3 regions of the Clostridium sp. genome follow, and region 2 is predicted to be linked to each of the others. Evidence: a T-box and tRNA genes for the amino acid it is inferred to sense, from the RefSeq annotation. Region 2 holds a T-box; the other regions hold tRNA genes.

Region 1 (10,300 bases), 140 kb from region 2:
ACATAAATTGTATATCCAATACTTCCTCTTCAAGCTTAAAATTAACTCCATTATCAAATGCAACTTCACCATAAGATATAGCAAGATCATAAGGCGATATAATACCTACATTTTTAGAATATACAGCTCTTTTCTCTTTTATATTCAAATTAGGTTCAAGTGCTGAAACTTGTTTTTGATCAAGTATATGTATATTTTTTATTCCTCTTTCCAACGCTCTATCATATATTTTTATTAATTCTTGTTCATCTTTTTCATTGTCTGAAACTATAAGATAACCTTTTCTTGTAAAATTTATATTGAACTTAGGAGCAATTTCTCTTATAATGCTGTTCCCCATAGATTCAAGTCTTGACAACAGATTAGTTCCACATTCAATTCCATCATATACCACACATGGATTTATAAGAGCTACATCATCTGCTATATCATAATCCTTCTCTATTAAAGCTATATTTAAATTATACTTTGAAAGCTCATAGGCAACCGCACATCCTATTATACCTCCACCTAATATAAGTACATCGTAGTCCATAGCATAACATTCCTTTCAAAGAAATAAGCATAATTCTATCTTAAATTGCCAATGCAACACCTATATTATAGTACCTTTTACTAGCTAATCATAGATATATTTACAATTTTTCATAACTTAAAAAGCTGCCTTAAATTTCATAGACAGCTTTTTAAATTACACTATTTACTCAGTTCATCTATTAGCTTTCCAAGTTGGTTTATATAGTCACCATATTTAGACCAATCTCCATTTTTTTGTGAATCCAAAGCTTTGTTGTACAAGTCTTTTGCTTCTTTTAATTTTAAGGATTTATCACTTGTATTTTTTACATCTGATTCATTAGAATCTGAATTGTTCTGATTATCTTCCTGATTAATATCAAATATTTCTGATATTGCTGTATCAATATTTTGAGATAATAGTATTTTGTCACCATAGGAAACTATTACTCTTTTCATTTCAGGTATACTATCTTTCCCACTCGCCCTTAAATATACAGGCTCTATATATAAAAGAGAAGTATCTATTGGAACTATTATAGTATCACCAAACTGTACTTTAGAACCATCCTTATTCCAGAGAGATAATTCCTGTGATATTGTAGTATCTTGATTTAATCTCTGTTTAAACAAGTAAGGGCTATAAACAGTCTTTTCAGGTGGAAATTTATATAATACCATCTTTCCATAATTATCTCCATCCATTCTAGCTCCAAACAAAGCTGCCATATTATCTTTATTTCTCATGTTCAAATATTGAAGTAAAATCATCTCTTCTTTTTTCTCACCTGGAAGTTTCATTACAACATATGGAGATTCCATGGAATCTTTATTCCCATTAACTTGTTTTTGATTTTTAGCAATTTCCCATACATCTTCACCGTTATAAAATACACTTGGATCAGTAACATGGTATTTCCCAATAACATCACATTGTATGTTGAACATATCTTCTGGATATTTAAAATGCTTTTTTATATCAGGAGATAAACTGCTCAAATCTTTAAATAACCCAGGAAATATTTTAGAGTAACTTTGAGCTATAGGGTCATTTTTATCCATCATATAAAAATTTGTACTTCCATCAAAGGCATTCACAACTACTTTAAATGAATTTCTTATATAATTTATTCCATTACCCTGCGGCTGTGAATATGGATATCTATCAGAAACAGTATATCCATCTAATATCCAGTATAATTTCCCACCACTCATAACTATATAAGGATCTGAATCATAACTTAAAAATGGTGCTATTTTTTTAACTCTATCTTTGATATCTCTATTTATTAATATCCTACTCTGGCTGTCTATATCTCTTGAAAGTAGAAAATTTATACTCTTTTGGTTTAATGAGAACAATATTCTATTTAGAAAATTCATTTTTATTCCAGCATTGCCTTCATACTTATTAGTGGCATTATCACTACCTTTTGGATAATCAAATTCATTTATTTTAGTATTTACTACAGCATAATCATCAGTACTCTCTCCAAAATATATTCTTGGATTATCAAGTTTTATATCTGTAGAATTTTGAGGAGGCATATCCTTTATAACAAAATTAGGCTGACCTGATGAAGTAACAGAATTAACTTTGTTCATTACCAATCCATATCCATGTGTATAAATAAGATGTTTATTCTGCCATGTATTAGGATCTATAGAATTACTATTTATTTCCCTGGCACCTAAAAAAACCTGTGTGAACTTTCCATTTATATCATATCTATCTATATCTATATTATTAAAATTATAATAGTATCTTATGATTTGAACTTGATTGTAAAACTCAAGTGTTGGATCATATGAATTTACTCTTATATTATTTATGGTATCCATATTATTTTTTATATCATCTTTTGTCAGAGTATCTTTAACAGGAAAAAATTTAGAATCCGCATTTTCAATATTAAATGCTTTTCGTGTATAATCAATATTACGTTTTATATAAGGCTGCTCCAAAGTTTTCTGATTTGATTTAACTATAAAATTCTGAAATACAACAGAAGATATATTTTCAATAATAACTAAAGCTACAATAATCGATATGGATATTACAATAGGCTTAATTTTTAATTTGACTACGCTCACGAATATTACAATTGCAGAAATTATTGATACTACACATATAATTTTATAAAAAAGAAAACTTATATGTATATCTGTATAACCGGCTCCAAAAGTTACTCCTCTAGTACTGTAAACAAGATTTACTGACTTTAAAAAATATCCTATGGACACACATATCATTAGAAGTGCGGCTAAAACAGCTAATTGCTTTCCAGCAAATCTTGTAATGCCACTTCTAATGTCATAATCACTAAATCTATTTTTAAAATTCCTTTTAAATCCTTTTTGGGAAACAAATCTATCATTAAGACTTAGACCCATATAAATGAAGAAAGTTAAAATTCCAAGAAAAATAAGCAAACTTACTAAAGCACTGTATATTGATTGTATAAGTGGTAATCTAAATATATAAAATGATATATCTAAATGTAAAATTGGATCCTTTATGTTAAAAGGAACTGAATGTGTAAATTGCAAAATTCTATACCAATAAATGGATGAAAAAAAATAAGAAATAAAAAGAGAAACTATAATATTGAAAACTATAACTATTCTTTTCTGAATAATATCCTTATTCTTATTTACCTCAATAACTTTTTTATATTTCATTATACTTAATCTTATACTCTTGTAATAAAACCATATACATAAAAAACATATTATAAAAGACGGTATCATTAATTTTAATGTAGCTTTTATTTGTGTAAAGTAAATAGACAAATACCCTACTTCTTTAAACCACTCAATATTTATTATGAAATTTACAATTCTATCTAAAAATGCTGTAACTAATGCCAAAACTGCAAATATAATTATAAAGCTTGTAATTCCTTTTCTTTTCATAGATAATCACCTCTTTTAAATTTTATTTTAGTTGGAAATTAAATAATTTTTCTTTTTCAACTCTCTCCTTATATTATCTATAATAAAAGAATTTTCTGCAGAAATAGTATGAAGATGTATTCCTCCTGTCAATACTAAAAGAGGTTCTGATTTTGTCTCTCTAACCTTAGAAATAAAATTTTTAACATCATATATGGATTTTATCATAAGCATTCCCTTAATTTCACCATATATAGAATGTTCTATTATAACATCTTCAACAACTCCACCAAATTTAACTATAGTTGTCAATTCATCTTCCATTTCATCTGATTTATGTAAAACTGCAATTACCTGCTTGATTCTGTTGTGTTCACTTTTAGGAATTAAATATCCTTCTGGTGTTGCTATAATATCCTTACCCTCCGCCCTCAAAATAGCTATATCTTTAACTATAACCTGTCTTGTAACTCCAAGTTTTTCTGCTAAAACATGTCCCTTTTGAGGTTTATTATTACTTTTCAATATATTTTCTATATGTGTCCTTCTTTCTTCAGAATTCATAATTGCCTCCATTATCATATTTATAATTATATCATAAAGCTCAAAAAATTCCTTGTAAATTTACCATAAATTTACCACAAATCTTTTTTACAATTAGAATTTTATTTAATTATTATTATCACAATACTTAAGTATATCAAGATCGCTATTATGGTATGTATTTTTATTATCATGATTCTTTACCAGATAAATTAAATATTTATCGCAACCAATTTTGTTCAATAAATCAGCACCTAATGTAGCATGATGATAATATATTCCTATTTTAGAAATCTTAGATACATTACAGATTTTTTCCATTTTACCTCTTGTTAGCTTGTCTAGTAGAACCAATATAGATTTATCAATAATATTCAGTCTTTTATATATCTTACCTATATCATGCAAAAGTGCAGCTTTTATAAGTAACCCGGAATTTATATTTCTTTCAATGCACATTTTTTCTACACTATAAGCAACTTTAACAGAATGTTTTTGTTCGGAAATTGATAATCTATTAAATAACTTTAATTCTTTATCATTTAAAATATGATTTAAAAAAAACAAATCATATTCATCTAAATTAGAACTTAAATTCCAGTAAAACTGTTTTAATCTATAAAAAAACACTTTTACCCCTCTTTTTATATTTTATTTTGAACTTATTATATCATAATATAAAGATAATTTAAAAAGCGACTAACAATTTTATTGTTAGTCGCTTTGGTGGAGATAAAGAGATTCGAACTCTTGACCCTCTGCGTGCAAGGCAGATGCTCTCCCAGCTGAGCTATACCCCCATATGGTGGACCTTCAGGGACTCGAACCCCAGACCTACCGGTTATGAGCCGGTTGCTCTAACCAACTGAGCTAAAGATCCTAATTTAAAACCCGGCAGCAACCTACCCTGCCACAGGGCTTCCCCTGCAGTACTCTCGGCACAATGAAGCTTAACCATCCTGTTCGGAATGGGAAGGGGTGTTACCTTCACGTCATAACCACCAGATATTTGACATAAATCATTATCAGCTTCATATCTCTGCGTCAAAGTTCTCACTGCGGTGCTCATTTACGTAAGTAAATTCCGCTCCTCCTTCAAGCTTTTCCTTGATCTATTCGCTGCTAATAATTTATTTACTGTAAACTCTACAGCAAATATTGAAAACATGTGTATTCCATATGGAATACTGCTCTGTTCCCTGAAAATTGCACAGTAAGATGAATGTTTGGTCAAGCCCTCGACCTATTAGTATCAGTCAGCTGAACATGTTGCCATGCTTACACCCCTGACCTATCAACCTCGTGTTCTCCGAGGGGTCTTACCAGCTTACGCTGTGGGAAATCTAATCTTGAGGTGGGCTTCACGCTTAGATGCTTTCAGCGTTTATCCCTTCCCGACATAGCTACCCAGCCATGCTCCTGGCGGAACAACTGGTACACCAGAGGTCAGTCCATCCCGGTCCTCTCGTACTAAGGACAGCTCCTCTCAAATTTCCTGCGCCCGCGACGGATAGGGACCGAACTGTCTCACGACGTTCTGAACCCAGCTCGCGTGCCGCTTTAATGGGCGAACAGCCCAACCCTTGGGACCTACTTCAGCCCCAGGATGCGACGAGCCGACATCGAGGTGCCAAACCTCCCCGTCGATGTGAACTCTTGGGGGAGATCAGCCTGTTATCCCCGAGGTAGCTTTTATCCGTTGAGCGATGGCCCTCCCACGAGGTACCACCGGATCACTAAGCCCGACTTTCGTCCCTGCTCCACCTGTATGTGTCGCAGTCAGGCTCCCTTCTGCCTTTGCACTCTTCGAAGGATTTCCGACCCTTCTGAGGGAACCTTTGGGCGCCTCCGTTACTTTTTAGGAGGCGACCGCCCCAGTCAAACTGCCTGCCTAACAATGTCCCGTGACCAGTTTCATGGCCGCCGGTTAGAATTCCAGTACTGTCAGGGTGGTATCCCAACGTTGGCTCCGCCAGGGCTGGCGCCCCGGTTTCCATGCCTCCCACCTATCCTGTACAGACAATACCGAAACTCAATGCTAAACTGCAGTAAAGCTCTACGGGGTCTTTCCGTCCAATCGCGGGTAGCAAGCATCTTCACTTGCACTACAATTTCGCCGGATTTGTTGTCGAGACAGTGCTCAAATCATTACGCCATTCGTGCGGGTCGGAACTTACCCGACAAGGAATTTCGCTACCTTAGGACCGTTATAGTTACGGCCGCCGTTTACTGGGGCTTAAGTTCATACCTTCGCTTGCGCTTAGTATTCCCCTTAACCTTCCAGCACCGGGCAGGCGTCAGCCCCTATACTTCAGCTTTCGCTTTAGCAGAGACCTGTGTTTTTGATAAACAGTTGCTTGAGCCTATTCTCTGCGGCCCCTTTCGGGGCACTCCTTATCCCTAAGTTACGGAGTTAATTTGCCTAGTTCCTTAACAACAATTCTTCCGATGGTCTTAGGATTCTCTCCTCACCTACCTGTGTCGGTTTGCGGTACGGGCACAAACTTGCTCCATAGAGACTTTTCTTGGCAGTGTGAAATCGGATACTTCTCCTTAATTGGATCCCTGTAACACCTCAGCATTAACCGGATGGGTTTTCCTCCCCGGCCTGCCTCAGTGCTTAGACACACATCCAGTAGTGTGCACATCCTATCCTTCTGCGTCATCCCTTCTGTCAAACGCCAGTTTGCGGTATCGGAATATCAACCGATTGTCCATCGCCTACGCCTTTCGGCCTCGGCTTAGGTCCCGACTAACCCTGGGCGGACGAACCTTCCCCAGGAAACCTTAGGTCTTCGACCAATAAGATTCTCACTTATTTCTCGCTACTTATGCCAGCATACTCTCTCCTGTACAGTCCACAGCTCCTTACGGTACTGCTTCTATCCGTACAGGATGCTCCTCTACCACCCTTTCGGGTCCATAGCTTCGGTGGTAAGTTTTAGCCCCGGACATCTTCGGCGCAGGATCTCTCGACTAGTGAGCTGTTACGCACTCTTTGAATGTGTGGCTGCTTCTGAGCCAACATCCTAGTTGTCTTCGAAATCCCACATCCTTTTCCACTTAACTTACACTTTGGGACCTTAGCTGATGATCTGGGCTCTTTCCCTTTTGACCGAGGATCTTATCATTCCCGGTCTGACTGCCGTGATTCAAGTATATGGCATTCGGAGTTTGATAGGGTTCAGTAACTGTTGTCAGCCCCTAGCCCATTCAGTGCTCTACCTCCACTACTCATTCACGACGCTAGCCCTAAAGCTATTTCGAGGAGAACCAGCTATCTCCGAGTTCGATTGGAATTTCTCCGCTATCCACAGCTCATCCCATGGTTTTTCAACACCAACGTGGTTCGGTCCTCCACGGAATTTTACTTCCGCTTCAACCTGGCCATGGATAGGTCACCCGGTTTCGGGTCTACTGCATGCAACTAGACGCCCTTTTAAGACTCGGTTTCCCTTCGGCTCCGCACCTTAAGTGCTTAACCTTGCTGCATACCGTAACTCGCTGGCTCGTTCTACAAAAAGCACATCGTCGCACGTTAAAGTGCTTCGATCGGTTGTGGACACACGGTTTCAGGTTCTCTTTCACTCCCCTTCCGGGGTTCTTTTCACCTTTCCCTCACGGTACTTCTTCTCTATCGGTCACCAGGTAGTATTTAGCCTTAGGAGGTGGTCCTCCCTCTTTCCCACAAGGTTTCTCGTGTCTCGTGGTACTCTGGTACAGACTGGAACTTTTTCAGCTTTCACCTACAGGGCTTTTACCTTCTATGGCGGAGCCTTCCAGCTCTCTTCACTTAACCTATTGTTCTCTCTGTCTGCCCGAACCCCAGAAACAAGTTCCTGGTTTGGGCTCTTTCCCTTTCGCTCGCCGCTACTTGGAAAATCGATTTTTCTTTCTCTTCCTCCGGGTACTTAGATGTTTCAGTTCCCCGGGTTTACCTCTATAAACCTATGAATTCAGTTTACAGTTCAGTGCTTCCACTGTGGGTTTCCCCATTCGGAAATCTTCGGTTCTCAGACTATTTGCGTCTACCCGAAGCTTATCGCAGCTTATCACGTCCTTCGTCGGCTCCTGGTGCCAAGGCATTCACCATGCGCCCTTTGTAGCTTGACCTAAAGAAAATCCATATTAGCTTCGCATTTCATCGTCAAGTCTTTCGCTGTGGTGCTCACTTACACAAGTAAGCTCCGCTCCTCGCTCAAGCCTTTCCTCGAACTGCTTGCTACTATTAATTTTCCACATATATCTACAAAGGTTATTTCATTAACCTCAGCTTTACTTTACTTTCATGAAGTCTTTCGACTTCTCTTTTTTCTTACTGTACAATTTTCAAGGAACAATTTTGAAGAATATTGAATAACCTGATCCTTCAAAATTAAACAGAATAAAAAATTGTTATTAACTTCGCATCTTTTCGTCAAAATCACTCACTCCGGTGCTCATTTACATAAGTAAACTCCACTCCTCGTTCGCGTTTTTCCTCAATCTGCTCGTTACTATCAATTTTTCAAGTTACTTGCTCAAACAAAATACCAACTTTTATGGAACAGTGTCCTGTTCCTTTTCTCCTTAGAAAGGAGGTGATCCAGCCGCAGGTTCTCCTACGGCTACCTTGTTACGACTTCACCCCAATCACTAACCCCACCTTCGGCCGCGTCCTCCTAAGTTAGACTACGGACTTCGGGTGTTGCCAGCTCTCATGGTGTGACGGGCGGTGTGTACAAGGCCCGGGAACGTATTCACCGCGACATGCTGATTCGCGATTACTAGCAACTCCAGCTTCATGCAGGCGGGTTTCAGCCTGCAATCCGAACTGAGAGCAGTTTTTGAGTTTGGCTCCTCCTCACGGTCTTGCTTCTCTCTGTTCTGCCCATTGTAGCACGTGTGTCGCCCTGGACATAAGGGGCATGATGATTTGACGTCATCCCCACCTTCCTCCGCGTTAACCGCGGCAGTCTCGTTAGAGTGCTCATCTTTCATGTTAGCAACTAACAACAAGGGTTGCGCTCGTTGCAGGACTTAACCTAACATCTCACGACACGAGCTGACGACAACCATGCACCACCTGTCTCCCTGCCCCGAAAGGCTTCGCCTGTCTCCAGGCTATTCAGGGGATGTCAAGTCCAGGTAAGGTTCTTCGCGTTGCTTCGAATTAAACCACATGCTCCGCTGCTTGTGCGGGCCCCCGTCAATTCCTTTGAGTTTTAATCTTGCGATCGTACTTCCCAGGCGGAGTACTTATTGTGTTTACTGCGGCACAGAAGGGGTCGATACCTCCTACACCTAGTACTCATCGTTTACGGCGTGGACTACCAGGGTATCTAATCCTGTTTGCTACCCACGCTTTCGTGCCTCAGCGTCAGTTACAGTCCAGAGAACCGCCTTCGCCACTGGTGTTCTTCCTAATCTCTACGCATTTCACCGCTACACTAGGAATTCCGTTCTCCTCTCCTGCACTCCAGATATCCAGTTTGAAATGCAGCTCCCAGGTTAAGCCCGGGTATTTCACATCTCACTTAAACATCCGCCTACGCACCCTTTACGCCCAGTAATTCCGGACAACGCTCGCCACCTACGTATTACCGCGGCTGCTGGCACGTAGTTAGCCGTGGCTTCCTCTTCTGGTACCGTCATTATCGTCCCAGAAGACAGAGCTTTACAATCCGAAGACCTTCATCACTCACGCGGCGTTGCTGCATCAGGCTTTCGCCCATTGTGCAATATTCCCCACTGCTGCCTCCCGTAGGAGTCTGGACCGTATCTCAGTTCCAATGTGGCCGATCACCCTCTCAGGTCGGCTACGCATCGTTGCCTTGGTAGGCTTCTACCCCACCAACTAGCTAATGCGCCGCGGGTCCATCTCAAAGCGGATTTCTCCTTTTATCCTGAATTCATGCGAATTCAGGTCTTATGCGGTATTAATCTCCCTTTCGGGAGGCTATCCCCCTCTTTGAGGCAGGTTACCCACGTGTTACTCACCCGTCCGCCGCTAAGTCTCCCCCGAAGGGGTTCCTTCGCTCGACTTGCATGTGTTAGGCACGCCGCCAGCGTTCGTCCTGAGCCAGGATCAAACTCTCAATTTAAAAGTTTGCTTGCTCATCTAAAAATTGTCATCAGCTTCGCATTACTTCGTCAAAACTTTCACTTCGGTGCTCATTTACACAAGTAAACTCCGCTCCTCCTTCAAGTTTTTCCTCGTCCTGCTCGCTCCTGCCAATTTTGGCATGTTACAAATTGTAACATACTGGTTCGATTTCTTAATTACTGCATCTCTGCAGCTCAAAAAAATTGCTGGTTTATTTCTTCAAGTTTTCACTTGTTTCTATTCTGTTTAATTTTCAAGGAT
Region 2 (10,300 bases):
AAATGCAAAGCCTTCCAGTCCCTGCATTGTGACAAGTACATTTTCGGAATTCAAGTTTATTTTTTGTCCCTGAATCTCAATATCAACCGAATTTCCACTCTTTATGTTTTGGGCAAGTTCCATCTGATCCATAGAAGATATTCTTTTTCTTATACCGGGAATAAGTTTGCCGTACTTTTTCCCAAACACAGGCAGATTTGGCTTAATGTCAAAATTAACATACTTGGATAGATCTGCACCAAATCTTATATTTTTGATATTGAGTTCTTCCTTAATTATATTTCCATAGTATTCCGGAAGTGTTTCCAAACTTACCAGCATTTCTAAAAGCGGCTGTCTGTTCTTTATATTTGCAGTATTTCTAGCACTTCTTCCAAGCTTAACTATATTATAAGCTTCTGCCATATCTTTTTCCAGTTTATGATCTATTATGTTCTCATCATACTGAGGCCATTTGCATAAATGCACACTCTCAGCAGAATTCTTATCCAAACTTGCTGATAAATTTTGATAAATTTCTTCTGCTACAAATGGAACAAATGGCGCTATAATTTTGGTAATCACAGTGAGCACATTATACAAAGTAACATATGCTCCTATTTTATCCTCTGTCAGTTCAGAGCTCCAGAATCTGGATCTATTTATTCTCACATACCAGTTTGAAAGACTGTCTACGAATTCTCCTATATTTACTGCTGCCTGGGTAACTTCATAATGGTCCAAATGATGCTCTGTCTGCTTTATGAGAGAGTTCAGCCTTGATATTATCCATTTATCCATTATATTTTCAGATACAAAACCCTTGTAGTCAAGCGGATTAAATTCATCCAGTTCAGCATACAGTACATAAAATGAATACACATTCCAAAGTGTCCCTAGAAATTTTCTCTGACTGTCCTGTACTGCTTCTTCATAAAATCTCGAAGGAAGCCATGGAGCACTGGAAGTATAAAAATACCATCTTGTGGCATCCGCACCCTCATTATTCAGAACTACAGTTGGGCTTAATACATTGCCTTTGTGTTTTGACATTTTAAGTCCATGCTTATCAAGCACATGACCTAATACCATACAATTCTGGAATGGACTCCTGTCAAACAGAACTGTAGATATTGCCATAAGAGTATAGAACCATCCTCTTGTCTGATCTACCGCCTCAGTTATATACTGTGCCGGGAAATTCTTCTCAAATAGTTCCTTGTTTTCAAAAGGATAGTGATGTTGTGCAAAGGGCATGGAACCGGAATCAAACCAACAATCTATAACTTCACTTACTCTTTTCATCTCTTTGCCGCAGTGAGGACATTTCAATTTCACCTCATCTATATATGGTTTGTGCAGTTCTATATTTTCTGGAACATTAATCCCTTTTTCCTTGAGTTCTTCTATACTTCCAATACATTCTTTGTGTCCACATTCACATTCCCATATTGGAAGTGGTGTTCCCCAATATCTCTCCCTGCTCAAGTTCCAATCTATAACACCTTCAACAAACTTACCGAATCTTCCAGTTCTTATATTGTCTGGATACCAATTGGTGTTGTTTGTATTTTTCACTAGTTCATCCCGCATGGAAGACATCTTTATAAACCAGGTCCTTCTTGGATAATATAAAAGCGGAGTATCACATCTCCAGCAAAACGGATATGAATGAGTAAATTTTTCAGATTTATAAAGAATGTTATTTTCTTTTAGATATTCTATTATTTTAGGGTCTGCATCTTTGACAAATAAGCCCTTCCATGGAGTAACTTCATCCTTGTACTTTCCCTGTGTATCTACAGAGTTCACAACAGGTATATTATATTTTTTACATACATTGCTGTCGTCTTCACCAAAGGCTGGAGCTGTATGCACTATACCTGTTCCATCTGTAAGTGTTACATAATCTCCGTGTACTACATAATGAGCTTTGCCCTCAAATTTGGCGAATCTGAACATAGGTTCATACTCCAGGTCCAAAAGTTCTTCACCCTTGAATTTTTTTACTATTTCATACTCATCCTCGAGTTTGCCAAGAAGAGCTTCTGCAAGTATCAGGTGTTCACCTTTGTTTACCACTTCTGCATAATCATAGCTCTTGTTTACTGCAAGGGCCATATTGTTAGGAAGTGTCCATGGTGTAGTAGTCCATGCAAGCATATATTTATCAAAATTTTTGAGTTTAAATTTAACATATACCGATGTTTCCTTTACATCCTTATAACCCTGAGAAACCTCGTGGGATGAAAGCGCCGTTCCACATCTGGGACAGTATGGAACTACCTTATATCCTTTATACAATAAACCTTTATCCCAAATTTTTTTTAATGCCCACCACTCTGATTCTATATAATCATTATGGTAAGTTACGTAAGGATTATCCATGTCTACCCAAAAACCTATTCTGTCAGACATTTCCTTCCATTCACTTATATAAGTAAATACACTGTCCTTGCATTTTTTTATGAATTTTTCAACACCATACTCTTCAATTTGGGGTTTCCCGGATATGCCGAGTTTCTTTTCCACTTCAAGTTCAACCGGGAGTCCATGAGTATCCCATCCGGCCTTTCTCAGCACATTGTAGCCCTTCATAATCTTGTATCTTATTATAAAGTCCTTCATGACTCTTGTTAAAACGTGTCCTATATGTGGATCACCATTTGCAGTCGGGGGACCATCATAAAAAGTAAAATACTCTCCGTCCCTGTTCAGTTCAAAGTTCTTTTCAACAATTTTATTTTTTTTCCAAAAATCCACAACGTCTTTTTCCCTGTCAATAAAATTCTTGGAATTATCAATCTTTTTATACATAGTTTAGCTCCTCTCTACATATATAACTACTATCAAAATAAAAAACTTCATCCCCAAAATAGGACGAAGTTGAATCCGCTGTACCACCTATGACTTAAATCTCTAAAACATAAATACAATAAGTTTCCTTAACGCGGAAATACGAAAAAACTTATTAAGCTCAGTACCAGCCGTTCAGATTTTTAACTCCCAGGTGATATTCCCCAAGTTTTCCTGCAAATTTACACCATTACATTTGCTCTCTTTTAGTGATAAAACTAAAGTACTCCTCCTGGTCAAAGTCTTTAACATACTATGAAATGTGTATAATTCTTTACTATTATATTATACACTTTTTTTATTGTCAAATTTTTTAGCAAAATTTTTACAACATCCCCAATGCTTTTAGTATACCATTGGCTAAGCCCTGTGCTGCCTTCTGTCTTCCTGCATCAGTTCCAAGAATCGATGCGTCCTTGGAATTTGTCAAAAATCCCAGCTCTGTAAGTACAGTAGTCATAGTTGTATTTTTTGTTACATACAACCAGCTGCCATCCTTTAATCCCCTATTGTAAGTCCCAAGCGCACTTACAAGGCTGCTCTGAATAAGTGATGCCAATCTCTGTCCTTCGCTGTTTCCTGTATAATAGAGAGTTTCAGTACCTTCTGCAGCATTGCTGCTAAAAGCATTTGTATGAATGGATACCATATATTTAGCTCCTGAATTATTGGCAGTATCACACCTTCTCTGAAGACTTTGAGTAACAGTAAGTGAGCTTGTTTTTCTTTCATCCTTTGTTCTCGTATAAATTACATTCACTCCGTTTTTCTCTAATATTTCACCGGTTTTCAATGCTACACTCAATGTAACGTCATCCTCCTGGTATCCATTTCCACTGGAGCCTACATCATCACCTATTCCATGACCTGGATCCAGCACTATTACCGGCCTATTTGAGTCTGAAGGTTTATTTGGTGCCTGCGGTTTGTCTTGATTATCAGCAGGATTTTGACCTATCATATTTAAAGATTGTAATATACCATTTGCAATAGCCGCAGCACTCTTGTCCTGAAAATCAGAAGCAGCCATCAAATCGCTTTCCGATTGATTTGTTATAAAGCCCAAATATACCATAACCGACGGTATTTTCGACTTGTTCAACAATTCTTGACTTGCCTGACCTTCTTTTATGCCTCTATCTGCAGATCCTGTAGAATCTACAAGTTGTTTCTGAATACTTTGAGCTATATCTTTAGATTGAGAAACAGATGTTGAGTAATACGTTTCTATTCCCTTTACATCCTTATTGCCTGAATATGCATTTGTATGTATACTTATAAGCTCATTGGAATCGGCCTTATTTGCAATATCTACACGGGATTGTACATCCTTTTGCTCATCACCAGTTCGTGTATAAACTACATTCACTCCATTTTTTTTAAGTATCTCTCCTGTTTTTAGAGCAACTGACAGGTTTATGTCCTTTTCCTTTACTCCTGAATCAGATATTCCCCCACTGTCATCTCCTCCATGGGATGCATCAATTGTAACAGTATATTTACCATTTGAATTATTTCCATTGGATGAATCCTGTTTTTTTGTATAGAATTTTACATTAACATCTTTCTTAAGTACATCTCCAGCCATAGTTTTGATACCACTTTTAATAGTTACATCGTATGCTTGTCCATATTGATAATTTCCAACTGGTACAATATCTACAATACATCCATTATCTTCAACAGTCAGATTAGTTTGAACAACATTACCACTTGAATCTTTAACCACTATGGTTGAACTATCTACACTGCTTTCATCCAATTCCTTATTAAAGGTTATCTTCCATACTTTACTAATTTCTACATTGTTTCCTATAGTTGCTCCATCAAAATTACCTGCAGCATACACACCGGATTTAAAAGATATAAGGAAAAGAAATATGAATGTCAAAATTACAAAAATATTATAGAAATTACTTTTTTTCAAATAATCACCTCTTTTACACCAGAATTATTTTATACAACTTTATTATAGTATAAAATCTGCTAAAATTACACTACAACCCATCATTTTTCCTAACTGTAGATTAAAAAATATGTTATAATACTTGTAAAATTATAGTAGGAGGTAGTCTCTATGAAAATAACATATCTTGCCCATTCCAGCTTTATACTTGAAAATTCAAATGGTAAAAAAGTATTGACAGATCCTTATGATAATACCGTAGGCTATAAAGTATTTAAAGGAAATGTTGATATTGTAACAATAAGCCATCATCATTTTGATCATGACTATGTTGAAAATTTAAATTGTGAAAATATTATAGATAAAACAGGTCATTTCAATTTTGAAGAAATTTCCATAACAGGTATACCATCTTATCATGATAAAGTAAAAGGTGCTAAAAGAGGTAAAAATATAATTTTCATAATAGAGATGGATAATTATAGACTCTGCCATCTTGGCGACCTGGGATACATACTGTCAGAAGATGAAATTTCAGCACTTGGAAATATAGATGTGCTCTTTGTTCCTGTAGGTGGCAATTTTACTATAGACGGTAAAGAAGCTGCAAAAGTGTCCTCTCTAATAAACCCGCATATAGTAATACCTATGCATTATAAAACACCTCTCTTGTCTTTTGAACTGGACGGACTTGAAACCTTTTTGAAATATGCCAAAAATATTGAAAATATAGGATGTAATTTTTTAGATTTGAATGAAAAACCAACCTGTTCAAATAAGGTTCAGATATTAGAGTACACAAAATGAAACTATCTGTGTAAATTTACACAGATAGTTTCAGCTATGCTCTACATGTTCCAGTCCTGCATTGAACAATTGATTTATATGTTGATCGTCCAAAGAGTAATACACAAGTTTCCCTTCTTTTCTAAACTTTACAAGATGTGCTGACTTTAATATACTTAGTTGGTGTGATATAGCAGATTGACTCATATTAAGTACAGCTACAATATCACACACACATAATTCCTTTTTAAACAAAGCATATATTATCTTTATCCTAGTATTATCTCCTAAAACTTTAAATAGAGAAGATAACTTTAAAAAAATCTCTTCGGGAAGCATACTATTCTTAACAACATCTATGCATTCCTCATGAATTTCATTACAAGAACAGACTTCTATTTCTGAATTACTTTCCATAATATCACTTCCTCACATGAAGTATTAAAATTCCATTAATATTATGTTTTTTGATTTGAAACTTGCTTGCACGTCTATAATTCTCTGATTACTGGAACCTCTAAACCTAAGTGAGGTATCCATTTTATCCTTCTCAAACTTTCCATCTACAAGTACATCTATATTTTTAAGAAGATTTATACTACCGGATTCTCTCTTCATATTATCTAGTATATACTCAAATTTATATCCTGTATAGCACCATATGTTCAATTTAAGTTTTTTAATTTTCTCCGCCATGTATCCAAAAGCCTCTGCCTGATAAAATGGATCCCCTCCTGAAAAGGTAACCCCTTTTATCAAAGGATTCTCAGAAACATCATGAACTAAATCATCTATATTTTTTAATTGACCACTTTTAAAATCATGCGTGGATGGATTAAAACAGCCTTTACAGTTATGGGCACATCCCTGAGCAAAAAATACTCTTCTAAGTCCGGGCCCGTTTGCCAGACTCTCATAGGCAATTCCTGCCAATCTCACAAATTTATCTTTCATAATATTTCTCCCATATTAAAAATAAACTCTTTTTCCTGTAGCCTGTGATATCCTGTCTTTTCTCTCAGCCACTTTTCCTTCTCCAAATCTCTCATCCAGAGAAAGATATCCTGTAACTCTGGATATGCCTTGAATATTAGTGCTCCCACATTTAGGACAGATACTTTCATCATGCATATAGGTTCCACAGTCCCTGCAGTATCTTATGTGAAAATTTATACCTATATAGCTTATGTTGGTTTTAGTATAAGCATAATTTATTATATCATAAACTACATCTTCCGACGGATAGTCATCAATTTCTATATAACTTATATGTCCTCCATTACATAATTTATGATATGGAGCTTCAATATCAATTTTGTCCTTTATTGATATAGGAAAGTTTACAGGTATATGATAGGAATTAGTATAATAGTCTTTATCTGTAACCCCTTTAATCTCACCAAATATCTTTTTATCTTTGACTATGAATTTGCCGCTCAATCCTTCTGCCGGAGTAGCATAACAGCTCCAATTGAGATGAGTTTCATCTGTAAGTTTGTCCGTATAATTCCTGATATAATTTACAATTTTCAGCCCGAGTTTTCTTGCTTCTTCACTTTCTCCATGATGTTTCCCCGTAAGTGCTGTAAGAGCTTCCGCAAGCCCGATAAATCCTATTGCCCATGTTCCCTGCTTTAATATAGGTTCTATTGAATCCTCCTCTTTTAGATTCTCAGCACCTTTCATAAGTTTCTGTCCTGCAACGAAAGGAAGATCTTTTACCCTCAATTTCTTCAGGGTACCGTACCTGTGCATCAATGATTCTCTAGATAAATTCAGTCTATCATCTAAAAGCTTGAAGAATTTATCCAAATTTCCCTTGGATATGATAGCTATTCTTGGAAGATTAATTGTTGTTGGAGCTATATTTCCTCTTCCCTTGGGACCCGGCTCACCATTTACATTGGAACATACATAGGTTCTGCATCCCATAGTCGATGGAATTACACCCTTATCATAATAAAATTTATTGAAATCAGCATCCATATTCATAAAAGTAGGATTCATTCTTTTTGCTGCCACTCTGCAGGCAATTCTGAATAAATAATAATAAGGATCTCCTTCTTTTTTGTTCACGCCATCTTTCACTCTAAATATTATATTGGGAAATATAGGCTGCTCACCTTGTCCAAGTCCCTTTTCATATTCGGTGAGAAATACCTCACATATAAGTGCTGAATCCTTGGTTCTAGGTACGCCTAAATTAATGGAACTAAATGGTACCTGGGAACCCGCCCTGGAGTGCATGGTATTTAAATTGTAAATTATTCCCTGCATAGCCTGTTCTATACTTCTTCTAAGCTTTTTCTCTGATATTTCAGTTATCCTGCTTTCTTTTATGCCAAGTTCTCTTAAATCTTTTACTATTTCCTGCCTGGTAGGTTCTATAAAAATAGACATATCATTGTCAAAATCAGGATGAGATTGTCCTCCAAACATGTCATTTTGCGATGATTGAAGCAATATGCATGAGAGTTCAGCTGCTGATTCTATTCTCTTTGGATGTCTAATATATCCATATCCGGTATTAAAGCCATTTAAAAGCACTTCTCTTGTAGGTATATGCAGGCAATTGACACTTAAATTATAAGAATCAAGATCATGATAATATACATCTCCGTTTTCATGGGCTTTTGCCAGATATTTGGGCATCTTAGCCAGATTATGCCACTTGTTTGATTCACTTGCTATTCTTAGAAGTTTGGAACTATAATTATTTCCCACATTTGCATTATCTCTATCCGTCTCTATTCCTATTTTATCAATAGCCTTCATAAGATCTGACTTTATTTCCCTTATATTGTTTCTGTCTCTTCTATAATTGGAATAAGCAAATCCTATTTCAGTATATTTCCGTTTCATAAGAACTTCTTCAACTATATTCTGTATATCTTCAACATTTATTTCCTCCAAATTCAAATTTTCTATATATTTTATAACCTCCTGAGTCAGATCTATAAATTCACTCTCTTTTAAATCATAACCTATCTCGTCAGAAGCTCCCTTTATTGCGTTAGTTATTTTAATAGAATTAAACTCTACTTTTCTTCCATCTCTTTTTACAACATGTAGCATATACAATTCCTCCTAAGCACTATATATTGTGTAACAATGTAATTATACTACTTTATATAGAATAATTAAATATATATTTGACAGAATAATATTATACTACACTATTTGATCAATTAAAAATCATATCTTACTTAGGGAGGATGAAAACAATGAAGGGACAGATAATAGATACAACTTCTACAGAAGCTGTGATAGCTCTTGCAGATGGAACAATATTAAACATTGCAATGTCACAATTGCCCTATAATTCCAGGACAGGTGATAAAATAAATATAGAACCATTTCAAACTAAGATGACAGGAAAAAGTTTTATAAATGTATCAACACCTCCTATTTGTTGATGTACCTACATTTATGTATTATAATTATAACGATGCAAGGAGGTATTTTTTATTATGTCATTACTAAAAAATCTTACAGAGATAAGTTCTCATCCAAGTTCCATATTTGCACTTATAGCTTTAATCGCATTTATTTTATTTATTGCCAGAATTAAAAAAATACATTTTACAACCCAGCTCATAACTCAAATAGGTATTGCCTTAGCTCTAGCTACTATACTTAAGGTATTTAGAATATACCATTTTCCCCAGGGAGGAAGTATAACTCTCGGAAGTATGGTTCCAATACTGCTCATGGCATTTTTATATGGACCTGAAGTAGGTTTCCTAACTGGATTTTTATATGGAATCATAACCTTGATTCTGGATCCATACATACTTCAACCTGTACAAGTTCTATTTGATTATCCACTCCCTTTCATGGCACTTGGCATCACCGGTTATTTCAGAAGTCATAAACTACTTGGTACGGCTTCCGCCATATTTATGAGGTTTATATGTCATTTTATATCTGGGATTTTATTTTTCGGGAGCTTTGCCCCAAAGGGGATGTCCCCTGTAATCTATTCACTATCGTTAAATGGAAGCTTTATGCTTATAGAAGGAATCATATGCATAGTTATAATGGCTGCTCTTCCTCTCCAGCATCTTGAATCCATTTTAAAGAAAGATACTCTCAACAATTCTATTAAATAGTAAATTTAAAAGGGACTGCTGCATAATTTCGATTGCAGTATATCCCTTTTAAATTTACTCTATAAAATTACTCTTCTATGGATATGGCATTCACAGGGCAACCATCTCTTGCATCTTCAGCTGAGTCCTCTGAAGTATCTGGTACTTCACTTACCAAAGTACCGGCCTTCCCGTCATCCTCCATTGTAAATACTTCCGGACACTCACTTGGACACATGCCGCAACCTATACAGGTATCCTTATCTACTATTGCTATCATGAATATTCACCACTTTCCTAATAAAATTAACAATATAATTATTTGTCAATCTTATCAGGAATATACATATATTCACAAAGTAATTCTATAGCTTTAATCTTGACATGAAATTATCAACTAACGTATTATAATCTGGAGATTTGGATATGTACTCCTCAACTTTTCCATCCTCCATTTTATCTACAAGTTCCAAATCCATTGGTATTTCATCAAGAAGTGGCAGTCCGAGATATGCTGCTTGCTCATCTGCAGACTTTTTACTAAATAGTCTTATCTTTTCATTGCAATTTTTACATTTTACATAAGACATATTTTCTACTGCCCCAATTATATTTATATTCATCTTTTCCGCCATTATAACAACCTTCTTGACTATCATTGACACCATGTCCTGCGGAGTTG
Region 3 (10,300 bases), 320 kb from region 2:
ATTTCTTTTTTGTTCCAGTTTGGATTAATATAAATAAATCCTCGTAAAGCACCTGTTTTCATTCGCTTTATAAAAATGCCAATATCCGGTTTCTCAGTCAGCTTTCTTGAAAAGTGGCATTCTTTGAGTGATTTCTGCACTGTCAGCCATTGGGTTTTCGGTATAATGGCTGGAATACCACCCTTTAAAAGATATTGAGGCCGTTGGCCTGTATTTCTCATCTTTTTATGCGTAAAGCAATCAACAGTAAATGTCTTTTGCATCAAAACATCACCGCAGTATTTCTCGTTCTTTAAAATACGAAGAATGCTGCTGCTTTTCCACATAGGTTTTCCAAGTACAGTAGGAATACAGGCATCTGTAAGGGCTTGCGCGATCTCACGAGCGTTAGAACCGCCTATATAGCTGTTATAAATATAGCGGATAATATTTGCTCCTTCCTCCACAACTATAATTTGCCCAAGATGGTCTTTACCAAAACCAAGAAGGTTGTGAGTAGGAATAATGGGTATGCCTTTTTTGAAGCGCTCAATGATGGACCATGTGACAGCAGCGCTTTTTTTGTTCGCTTTCACCCTGCGCCACTAAACTCATGACACCAAGGGTAAATTCATTTTTGTTTTCAAGTGTATTGAGGTTTTCAGCCTCAAAGAGGATAGCAATCTTACAGTTGATATGGACACTCATATTTTAGCGTGATAAATAGAGTTATTTTACAAATTTATAAAATTGTATAAAAATGAGTAGAATAGTTCAATAGTCTGATATAATGAATTTGCTACAAAACAATAATCAAACGTATTTTATTATTTATGATTTATTATAGCAGACTGTCATATTAAAATAAAAGAAAATATTAAACTTTTCAAATAAAACTTTAAAGAGAGTACCACGATTTATTTATAAATTTATTACATAGATGGGTCCATGCTTTTATCGTGAAGATATATGAAAAAAGTATTGACAGCCCCCAAAAAAGAAAGTATAATATGAAACTGTAGTAAAGAGGAAAAACCATGAAATCATCTGGTGATAATTATGTGAAGGTAACACCCCTTTCCATTTCGAACAGGCAAGTTAAGCTTCATTGTGCTGAGAGTACTGCAGGAGAAGTCCTGTGGCAGGGTAAGTAATTGCCGGGTAATATATAATGGATCTTTAGCTCAGTTGGTTAGAGCAACCGGCTCATAACCGGTAGGTCTGGGGTTCGAGTCCCTGAAGGTCCACCATATGGGGGTATAGCTCAGCTGGGAGAGCATCTGCCTTGCACGCAGAGGGTCAAGAGTTCGAATCTCTTTATCTCCACCAGGAAAGCCATGAATCGTTTATGATTATGGCTTTTTTTATAATAGAATATGATAACAACTATTCCCGGTGTATCATTATATGATAAATGTAGAAATATGGAGATTTATATAGAAAATAGAGAATACATTGGTGTATATTTATATTTAATCATGGAACAGTTTGTTTATTGATGATAGAATATCACTTGTTGTTTTGAGAATATATCGTAGAAATTAACTGTTATATAAAGAATTGTGTTGATTAGTATTGACATGTTTAGTATAATGTGTTAATATAAACGAGTTGTTGAAGTGAACAACATGATCCTTGAAAATTAAACAGAATAGAAACAAGTGAAAACTTGAAGAAATAAACCAGCAATTTTTTTGAGCTGCAGAGATGCAGTAAAGTAAAACAGTAATGAGTAGAGACAAACTTTTAAATTGAGAGTTTGATCCTGGCTCAGGACGAACGCTGGCGGCGTGCCTAACACATGCAAGTCGAGCGAAGGAACCCCTTCGGGGGAGACTTAGCGGCGGACGGGTGAGTAACACGTGGGTAACCTGCCTCAAAGAGGGGGATAGCCTCCCGAAAGGGAGATTAATACCGCATAAGACCTGAATTCGCATGAATTCAGGATAAAAGGAGAAATCCGCTTTGAGATGGACCCGCGGCGCATTAGCTAGTTGGTGGGGTAGAAGCCTACCAAGGCAACGATGCGTAGCCGACCTGAGAGGGTGATCGGCCACATTGGAACTGAGATACGGTCCAGACTCCTACGGGAGGCAGCAGTGGGGAATATTGCACAATGGGCGAAAGCCTGATGCAGCAACGCCGCGTGAGTGATGAAGGTCTTCGGATTGTAAAGCTCTGTCTTCTGGGACGATAATGACGGTACCAGAAGAGGAAGCCACGGCTAACTACGTGCCAGCAGCCGCGGTAATACGTAGGTGGCGAGCGTTGTCCGGAATTACTGGGCGTAAAGGGTGCGTAGGCGGATGTTTAAGTGAGATGTGAAATACCCGGGCTTAACCTGGGAGCTGCATTTCAAACTGGATATCTGGAGTGCAGGAGAGGAGAACGGAATTCCTAGTGTAGCGGTGAAATGCGTAGAGATTAGGAAGAACACCAGTGGCGAAGGCGGTTCTCTGGACTGTAACTGACGCTGAGGCACGAAAGCGTGGGTAGCAAACAGGATTAGATACCCTGGTAGTCCACGCCGTAAACGATGAGTACTAGGTGTAGGAGGTATCGACCCCTTCTGTGCCGCAGTAAACACAATAAGTACTCCGCCTGGGAAGTACGATCGCAAGATTAAAACTCAAAGGAATTGACGGGGGCCCGCACAAGCAGCGGAGCATGTGGTTTAATTCGAAGCAACGCGAAGAACCTTACCTGGACTTGACATCCCCTGAATAGCCTGGAGACAGGCGAAGCCTTTCGGGGCAGGGAGACAGGTGGTGCATGGTTGTCGTCAGCTCGTGTCGTGAGATGTTAGGTTAAGTCCTGCAACGAGCGCAACCCTTGTTGTTAGTTGCTAACATGAAAGATGAGCACTCTAACGAGACTGCCGCGGTTAACGCGGAGGAAGGTGGGGATGACGTCAAATCATCATGCCCCTTATGTCCAGGGCGACACACGTGCTACAATGGGCAGAACAGAGAGAAGCAAGACCGTGAGGAGGAGCCAAACTCAAAAACTGCTCTCAGTTCGGATTGCAGGCTGAAACCCGCCTGCATGAAGCTGGAGTTGCTAGTAATCGCGAATCAGCATGTCGCGGTGAATACGTTCCCGGGCCTTGTACACACCGCCCGTCACACCATGAGAGCTGGCAACACCCGAAGTCCGTAGTCTAACTTAGGAGGACGCGGCCGAAGGTGGGGTTAGTGATTGGGGTGAAGTCGTAACAAGGTAGCCGTAGGAGAACCTGCGGCTGGATCACCTCCTTTCTAAGGAGAAAAGGAACAGGACACTGTTCCATAAAAGTTGGTATTTTGTTTGAGCAAGTAACTTGAAAAATTGATAGTAACGAGCAGATTGAGGAAAAACGCGAACGAGGAGTGGAGTTTACTTATGTAAATGAGCACCGGAGTGAGTGATTTTGACGAAAAGATGCGAAGTTAATAACAATTTTTTATTCTGTTTAATTTTGAAGGATCAGATCCTTTCACAATAGTCAATTTAATAATTAATATAAGTTTTGGGGGTATAGCTCAGCTGGGAGAGCATCTGCCTTGCACGCAGAGGGTCAAGAGTTCGAATCTCTTTATCTCCACCATTGTATTTATGGGCTTATAGCTCAGCTGGTTAGAGCGCACGCCTGATAAGCGTGAGGTCGATGGTTCGAGTCCATTTAAGCCCACCATTATGTTCCTTGAAAATTGCACAGTAAGAAAAAAGAGAAGTCGAAAGACTTCATGAAAGTAAAGTAAAGCTGAGGTTAATGAAATAACCTTTGTAGATATATGTGGAAAATTAATAGTAGCAAGCAGTTCGAGGAAAGGCTTGAGCGAGGAGCGGAGCTTACTTGTGTAAGTGAGCACCACAGCGAAAGACTTGACGATGAAATGCGAAGCTAATATGGATTTTCTTTAGGTCAAGCTACAAAGGGCGCATGGTGAATGCCTTGGCACCAGGAGCCGACGAAGGACGTGATAAGCTGCGATAAGCTTCGGGTAGACGCAAATAGTCTGAGAACCGAAGATTTCCGAATGGGGAAACCCACAGTGGAAGCACTGAACTGTAAACTGAATTCATAGGTTTATAGAGGTAAACCCGGGGAACTGAAACATCTAAGTACCCGGAGGAAGAGAAAGAAAAATCGATTTTCCAAGTAGCGGCGAGCGAAAGGGAAAGAGCCCAAACCAGGAACTTGTTTCTGGGGTTCGGGCAGACAGAGAGAACAATAGGTTAAGTGAAGAGAGCTGGAAGGCTCCGCCATAGAAGGTAAAAGCCCTGTAGGTGAAAGCTGAAAAAGTTCCAGTCTGTACCAGAGTACCACGAGACACGAGAAACCTTGTGGGAAAGAGGGAGGACCACCTCCTAAGGCTAAATACTACCTGGTGACCGATAGAGAAGAAGTACCGTGAGGGAAAGGTGAAAAGAACCCCGGAAGGGGAGTGAAAGAGAACCTGAAACCGTGTGTCCACAACCGATCGAAGCACTTTAACGTGCGACGATGTGCTTTTTGTAGAACGAGCCAGCGAGTTACGGTATGCAGCAAGGTTAAGCACTTAAGGTGCGGAGCCGAAGGGAAACCGAGTCTTAAAAGGGCGTCTAGTTGCATGCAGTAGACCCGAAACCGGGTGACCTATCCATGGCCAGGTTGAAGCGGAAGTAAAATTCCGTGGAGGACCGAACCACGTTGGTGTTGAAAAACCATGGGATGAGCTGTGGATAGCGGAGAAATTCCAATCGAACTCGGAGATAGCTGGTTCTCCTCGAAATAGCTTTAGGGCTAGCGTCGTGAATGAGTAGTGGAGGTAGAGCACTGAATGGGCTAGGGGCTGACAACAGTTACTGAACCCTATCAAACTCCGAATGCCATATACTTGAATCACGGCAGTCAGACCGGGAATGATAAGATCCTCGGTCAAAAGGGAAAGAGCCCAGATCATCAGCTAAGGTCCCAAAGTGTAAGTTAAGTGGAAAAGGATGTGGGATTTCGAAGACAACTAGGATGTTGGCTCAGAAGCAGCCACACATTCAAAGAGTGCGTAACAGCTCACTAGTCGAGAGATCCTGCGCCGAAGATGTCCGGGGCTAAAACTTACCACCGAAGCTATGGACCCGAAAGGGTGGTAGAGGAGCATCCTGTACGGATAGAAGCAGTACCGTAAGGAGCTGTGGACTGTACAGGAGAGAGTATGCTGGCATAAGTAGCGAGAAATAAGTGAGAATCTTATTGGTCGAAGACCTAAGGTTTCCTGGGGAAGGTTCGTCCGCCCAGGGTTAGTCGGGACCTAAGCCGAGGCCGAAAGGCGTAGGCGATGGACAATCGGTTGATATTCCGATACCGCAAACTGGCGTTTGACAGAAGGGATGACGCAGAAGGATAGGATGTGCACACTACTGGATGTGTGTCTAAGCACTGAGGCAGGCCGGGGAGGAAAACCCATCCGGTCAATGCTGAGGTGTTACAGGGATCCAATTAAGGAGAAGTATCCGATTTCACACTGCCAAGAAAAGTCTCTATGGAGCAAGTTTGTGCTCGTACCGCAAACCGACACAGGTAGGTGAGGAGAGAATCCTAAGACCATCGGAAGAATTGTTGTTAAGGAACTAGGCAAATTAACTCCGTAACTTAGGGATAAGGAGTGCCCCGAAAGGGGCCGCAGAGAATAGGCTCAAGCAACTGTTTATCAAAAACACAGGTCTCTGCTAAAGCGAAAGCTGAAGTATAGGGGCTGACGCCTGCCCGGTGCTGGAAGGTTAAGGGGAATACTAAGCGCAAGCGAAGGTATGAACTTAAGCCCCAGTAAACGGCGGCCGTAACTATAACGGTCCTAAGGTAGCGAAATTCCTTGTCGGGTAAGTTCCGACCCGCACGAATGGCGTAATGATTTGAGCACTGTCTCGACAACAAATCCGGCGAAATTGTAGTGCAAGTGAAGATGCTTGCTACCCGCGATTGGACGGAAAGACCCCGTAGAGCTTTACTGCAGTTTAGCATTGAGTTTCGGTATTGTCTGTACAGGATAGGTGGGAGGCATGGAAACCGGGGCGCCAGCCCTGGCGGAGCCAACGTTGGGATACCACCCTGACAGTACTGGAATTCTAACCGGCGGCCATGAAACTGGTCACGGGACATTGTTAGGCAGGCAGTTTGACTGGGGCGGTCGCCTCCTAAAAAGTAACGGAGGCGCCCAAAGGTTCCCTCAGAAGGGTCGGAAATCCTTCGAAGAGTGCAAAGGCAGAAGGGAGCCTGACTGCGACACATACAGGTGGAGCAGGGACGAAAGTCGGGCTTAGTGATCCGGTGGTACCTCGTGGGAGGGCCATCGCTCAACGGATAAAAGCTACCTCGGGGATAACAGGCTGATCTCCCCCAAGAGTTCACATCGACGGGGAGGTTTGGCACCTCGATGTCGGCTCGTCGCATCCTGGGGCTGAAGTAGGTCCCAAGGGTTGGGCTGTTCGCCCATTAAAGCGGCACGCGAGCTGGGTTCAGAACGTCGTGAGACAGTTCGGTCCCTATCCGTCGCGGGCGCAGGAAATTTGAGAGGAGCTGTCCTTAGTACGAGAGGACCGGGATGGACTGACCTCTGGTGTACCAGTTGTTCCGCCAGGAGCATGGCTGGGTAGCTATGTCGGGAAGGGATAAACGCTGAAAGCATCTAAGCGTGAAGCCCACCTCAAGATTAGATTTCCCACAGCGTAAGCTGGTAAGACCCCTCGGAGAACACGAGGTTGATAGGTCAGGGGTGTAAGCATGGCAACATGTTCAGCTGACTGATACTAATAGGTCGAGGGCTTGACCAAACATTCATCTTACTGTGCAATTTTCAGGGAACAGAGCAGTATTCCATATGGAATACACATGTTTTCAATATTTGCTGTAGAGTTTACAGTAAATAAATTATTAGCAGCGAATAGATCAAGGAAAAGCTTGAAGGAGGAGCGGAATTTACTTACGTAAATGAGCACCGCAGTGAGAACTTTGACGCAGAGATATGAAGCTGATAATGATTTATGTCAAATATCTGGTGGTTATGACGTGAAGGTAACACCCCTTCCCATTCCGAACAGGATGGTTAAGCTTCATTGTGCCGAGAGTACTGCAGGGGAAGCCCTGTGGCAGGGTAGGTTGCTGCCGGGTTTAAATAAATTGTTCCGTGGTAGCTCAATGGTTGAGCATTCGGCTGTTAACCGAAGGGTTGGAGGTTCGAGCCCTCTCCACGGAGCCATTTTTATTTTTTGTTAGGTTAGACAGGAGCAGGGTAGACAATTTAGACTTCAATAAAAAATTAATTTTTTATTGAAGCTATTTTTTTTATTTGAAGAAAGCTTGAAATATGATACTATAAATTTAATATAACAGGTGTTATAAAAATTAATGATTAGTCGGTGATAATAATTATTATATATAAGAAAACTAAAGAAAAATTGCATTATATCGTGCTTTTATGATTAGAACACAAGATTCGGGATAATATAAGAGTTGAATAAAATAACAGGTAATAATATTATTTAAGTAAGGTCAAAGAAAGTCAAAGTGATGTTGTTGGTATTAAGAGGGTGATATGGTGGCAAGATTATCTGATATAATAGAAAATTTCATAAAGCAGATGATAGAAAGCAGTGATGAATCCCAGCTTCAGATTAGAAGAAACGAATTGGCTAACCACTTTAGCTGTGCTCCTTCGCAGATAAATTATGTTTTAACCACTAGATTTACTACAGATAAAGGTTATTATATAGAAAGCAGGAGAGGTGGCGGCGGATGTATAATAATAAGAAGAGTCGTTTGCAGCAGCAATAAGAATTTATTTGATATTATAATTGAAAAAATTGGGGATAGTATAACATATAATACTGCCCTCCAGGTTATAGATGGACTGTTCGAAGCTGATATTATTAGTGAGAGGGAAGCTAATATATTAAAAATAGCTATAAATGATAGAACTTTTAATGATTATGTTCAAAATAAAAACAAACTTAGAGCTTCTATACTTAAATCTATAATGATGGTGATATTTCATGATAGTTAGGTAAAATGAGAATCCTATGTATACAGAAAATTTTAATTTAAGAATTACGGGGTGATAAGATATTATGTTGTGTGATATATGTAAAAAAAATGAAGCCACTGTTCATATAACTAAGATAGTAAATGGGATAAAACAGGATCTTAATTTATGTGAAAAATGTGCTGTTGAAAATGGAGAATTGAGCTTTGTTCCAAAGATAAATTTTGTAGCCCCATTTAGCTTTCAAAATATTTTAAGTGGAATTATGGATTATATGAATAATTCAAATGAGGATACAGAAGATTTTGATATAATCTGTAAAAATTGCGGTACTTCTTATAGAGAATTTAAAAAAAGCGGATTTGTAGGATGCAGCGAATGTTATAAAGAATTTTCAAATATATTGCAGCCTGTTATAAAAAGAGTGCAGGCAAATTTGGAACATACGGGGAAAATACCTAAAAAGGCAGGAAAGGATATTATAGATAGAAGAAATCTTGTAAAATTGAAACAGGATTTACAAAAATCTATAGCTTTGGAGGAGTATGAGGAGGCTGCACGTATAAGAGATAAAATAAAGGAACTTCAAGCCGATAATAATCATGGCAATAAGGGGGAATAGGAATGGACAACTGGATAACAGCTCCTAAGGGAGATAATGAGGATCTGGTCATAAGCAGCAGAGTAAGGCTTGCCAGAAACTTGGCAAGAGTACCTTTCCCTCATAAATTAAGTGAGGAACAGAGTAAGAAATTAATAGAACTTGTAGATAAAGTTTTTTATGAAGATGATTGTACCACGAAGGAATTTACTACAAATTATTTGTGGGAGAAAAGTGAAAATGAAAGGGAAATGTTTTTGGAAAAACATCTTATAAGTAAAAACCTGATAGAAAATAGTAATAAGGCTGCATTTATATTGAACAAAAATGAAACAGTAAGTATAATGCTAAATGAGGAGGATCATATTAGAATTCAATGTATAACGTCAGGATTAAATTTGGAGGAAGTATATAATGTAAGTGATAATATAGATAATCTTTTGGAAGAAAATCTAGAATATGCTTTTGATGAAAGATTAGGATACTTGACTACCTGTCCAACGAATTTGGGTACAGGATTAAGGATGTCTGTTATGCTTCATCTTCCTGCAATATCCTTAAACAATCAAATAAATGGACTTTTAAATGCACTAAGTCAGGTTGGCATGACTGTTAGAGGTCTATATGGTGAAGGATCTAAAGCATTGGGCAATATATATCAGATTTCAAATCAAGTGACTTTAGGACGCAGTGAAGAAGAAATAATGATTAATTTAAAAGCTCTTGTATCACAGGTAATAAATGAAGAGAAGTTAGCACGCGAAAATCTCATAAAGAACTCAAGACATGAATTAGAGGACAGAATATATAGATCTCTTGGAATTTTAAGATATGCTGAACTTTTAAGTTCGAATGAGTGCCTAAAACTTTTATCTTATGTAAGGTTGGGAGTTGAAATGGGAATAGTTAAAGATATAAGCAAAGTTACGCTAAATAGTCTTTTGGTTGAAATACAACCAGCCACTATACAACAGAATCACGATAAAATTTTATCAAGCAGAGAAAGAGATTTTGATAGAGCAAAACTAGTAAGAAAGAAATTGGCAGAAACTACAGCCAAATAAAAAGGAAGGTGAAATATACTATGATGTTTGGAAGATTTACGGAAAGAGCTCAAAAGGTAATTATATATGCCCAGGAAGAAGCCCAGTCTCTAAAGCATGGTTATGTAGGAACAGAGCATATTCTGTTGGGAATACTAAGGGAGGAGGGTATATCCAAGAGCCTTTTGAATAGTATGAATATCACAGCTCAAAATGTAAAGGCTCTTATAGAAGAGTATGAAGGAAAAGGGGAAATAGAACTATACAATAATGAAATACCTCTTACACCAAGAACAAAAAGACTCTTAGAATTGAGTTTATTTGAGGCAAGGAATCTTAATCACAACTATATAAGCCCGGAGCATATACTTCTTGCACTTATAAGAGAAGCTGAGGGAGTTGCATTTACTATTCTAAATAATCTTGGCGCAGATTTTAATAAGTTGAGAAAAGAGCTGACAAATTCACTATCTGGAGAGCAGTCAGCAAATTCCAACAGTGGTAAAAAGGGTGCTGGAGAGCCAACTCCAACTTTGGACCAATTTGGACGTGACTTGACAGATATGGCAAGGGAAGGAAAACTTGACCCTGTAATAGGAAGGGAAAAGGAAACTCAGAGAGTGCTTGAGATATTGAGCAGAAGGACAAAAAACAATCCTTGTTTGATAGGAGATCCTGGT

The links. The T-box of region 2 lies ahead of ileS (isoleucine--tRNA ligase). A T-box ahead of a tRNA ligase gene usually reads a tRNA of that ligase, here a tRNA-Ile.
Region 1: it encodes a tRNA-Ile, which carries the amino acid that the T-box ahead of ileS (isoleucine--tRNA ligase) is inferred to sense. The anticodon was not compared.
Region 3: it encodes a tRNA-Ile, which carries the amino acid that the T-box ahead of ileS (isoleucine--tRNA ligase) is inferred to sense. The anticodon was not compared.

The regions. Positions count from the first base shown of each region.
Region 1 covers NZ_JAKVOI010000001.1:2,978,080-2,988,379, forward strand. The annotation lists gene LKE46_RS14665 (NAD(P)/FAD-dependent oxidoreductase) at 1-535, opposite strand, end outside; gene LKE46_RS14670 (UPF0182 family protein) at 697-3,432, opposite strand; gene LKE46_RS14675 (transcription repressor NadR) at 3,460-3,975, opposite strand; gene LKE46_RS14680 (HDIG domain-containing metalloprotein) at 4,081-4,584, opposite strand; tRNA gene LKE46_RS14685 (tRNA-Ala) at 4,679-4,754, opposite strand; tRNA gene LKE46_RS14690 (tRNA-Ile) at 4,758-4,834, opposite strand; rRNA gene rrf (5S ribosomal RNA) at 4,844-4,960, opposite strand; gene LKE46_RS14700 (hypothetical protein) at 5,024-5,188, opposite strand; rRNA gene LKE46_RS14705 (23S ribosomal RNA) at 5,181-8,067, opposite strand; rRNA gene LKE46_RS14710 (16S ribosomal RNA) at 8,528-10,037, opposite strand.
Region 2 covers NZ_JAKVOI010000001.1:2,836,813-2,847,112, forward strand. The annotation lists gene ileS (isoleucine--tRNA ligase) at 1-2,796, opposite strand, end outside; T-box leader at 2,853-3,084, opposite strand; gene LKE46_RS13910 (N-acetylmuramoyl-L-alanine amidase) at 3,161-4,762, opposite strand; gene LKE46_RS13915 (MBL fold metallo-hydrolase) at 4,913-5,548, shown strand; gene LKE46_RS13920 (ArsR/SmtB family transcription factor) at 5,579-5,944, opposite strand; gene nrdG (anaerobic ribonucleoside-triphosphate reductase activating protein) at 5,969-6,481, opposite strand; gene LKE46_RS13930 (anaerobic ribonucleoside triphosphate reductase) at 6,497-8,602, opposite strand; gene LKE46_RS13935 (hypothetical protein) at 8,752-8,943, shown strand; gene thiT (energy-coupled thiamine transporter ThiT) at 8,998-9,639, shown strand; gene LKE46_RS13945 (ferredoxin) at 9,707-9,898, opposite strand; gene LKE46_RS13950 (Mrp/NBP35 family ATP-binding protein) at 9,984-10,300, opposite strand, start outside.
Region 3 covers NZ_JAKVOI010000001.1:3,153,018-3,163,317, forward strand. The annotation lists gene LKE46_RS15615 (recombinase family protein) at 1-575, opposite strand, end outside; rRNA gene rrf (5S ribosomal RNA) at 1,026-1,142, shown strand; tRNA gene LKE46_RS15625 (tRNA-Ile) at 1,153-1,229, shown strand; tRNA gene LKE46_RS15630 (tRNA-Ala) at 1,233-1,308, shown strand; rRNA gene LKE46_RS15635 (16S ribosomal RNA) at 1,727-3,236, shown strand; tRNA gene LKE46_RS15640 (tRNA-Ala) at 3,490-3,565, shown strand; tRNA gene LKE46_RS15645 (tRNA-Ile) at 3,576-3,652, shown strand; rRNA gene LKE46_RS15650 (23S ribosomal RNA) at 3,882-6,768, shown strand; gene LKE46_RS15655 (hypothetical protein) at 6,761-6,925, shown strand; rRNA gene rrf (5S ribosomal RNA) at 6,989-7,105, shown strand; tRNA gene LKE46_RS15665 (tRNA-Asn) at 7,119-7,193, shown strand; gene LKE46_RS15670 (CtsR family transcriptional regulator) at 7,530-7,997, shown strand; gene LKE46_RS15675 (UvrB/UvrC motif-containing protein) at 8,062-8,598, shown strand; gene LKE46_RS15680 (protein arginine kinase) at 8,601-9,641, shown strand; gene LKE46_RS15685 (ATP-dependent Clp protease ATP-binding subunit) at 9,662-10,300, shown strand, end outside.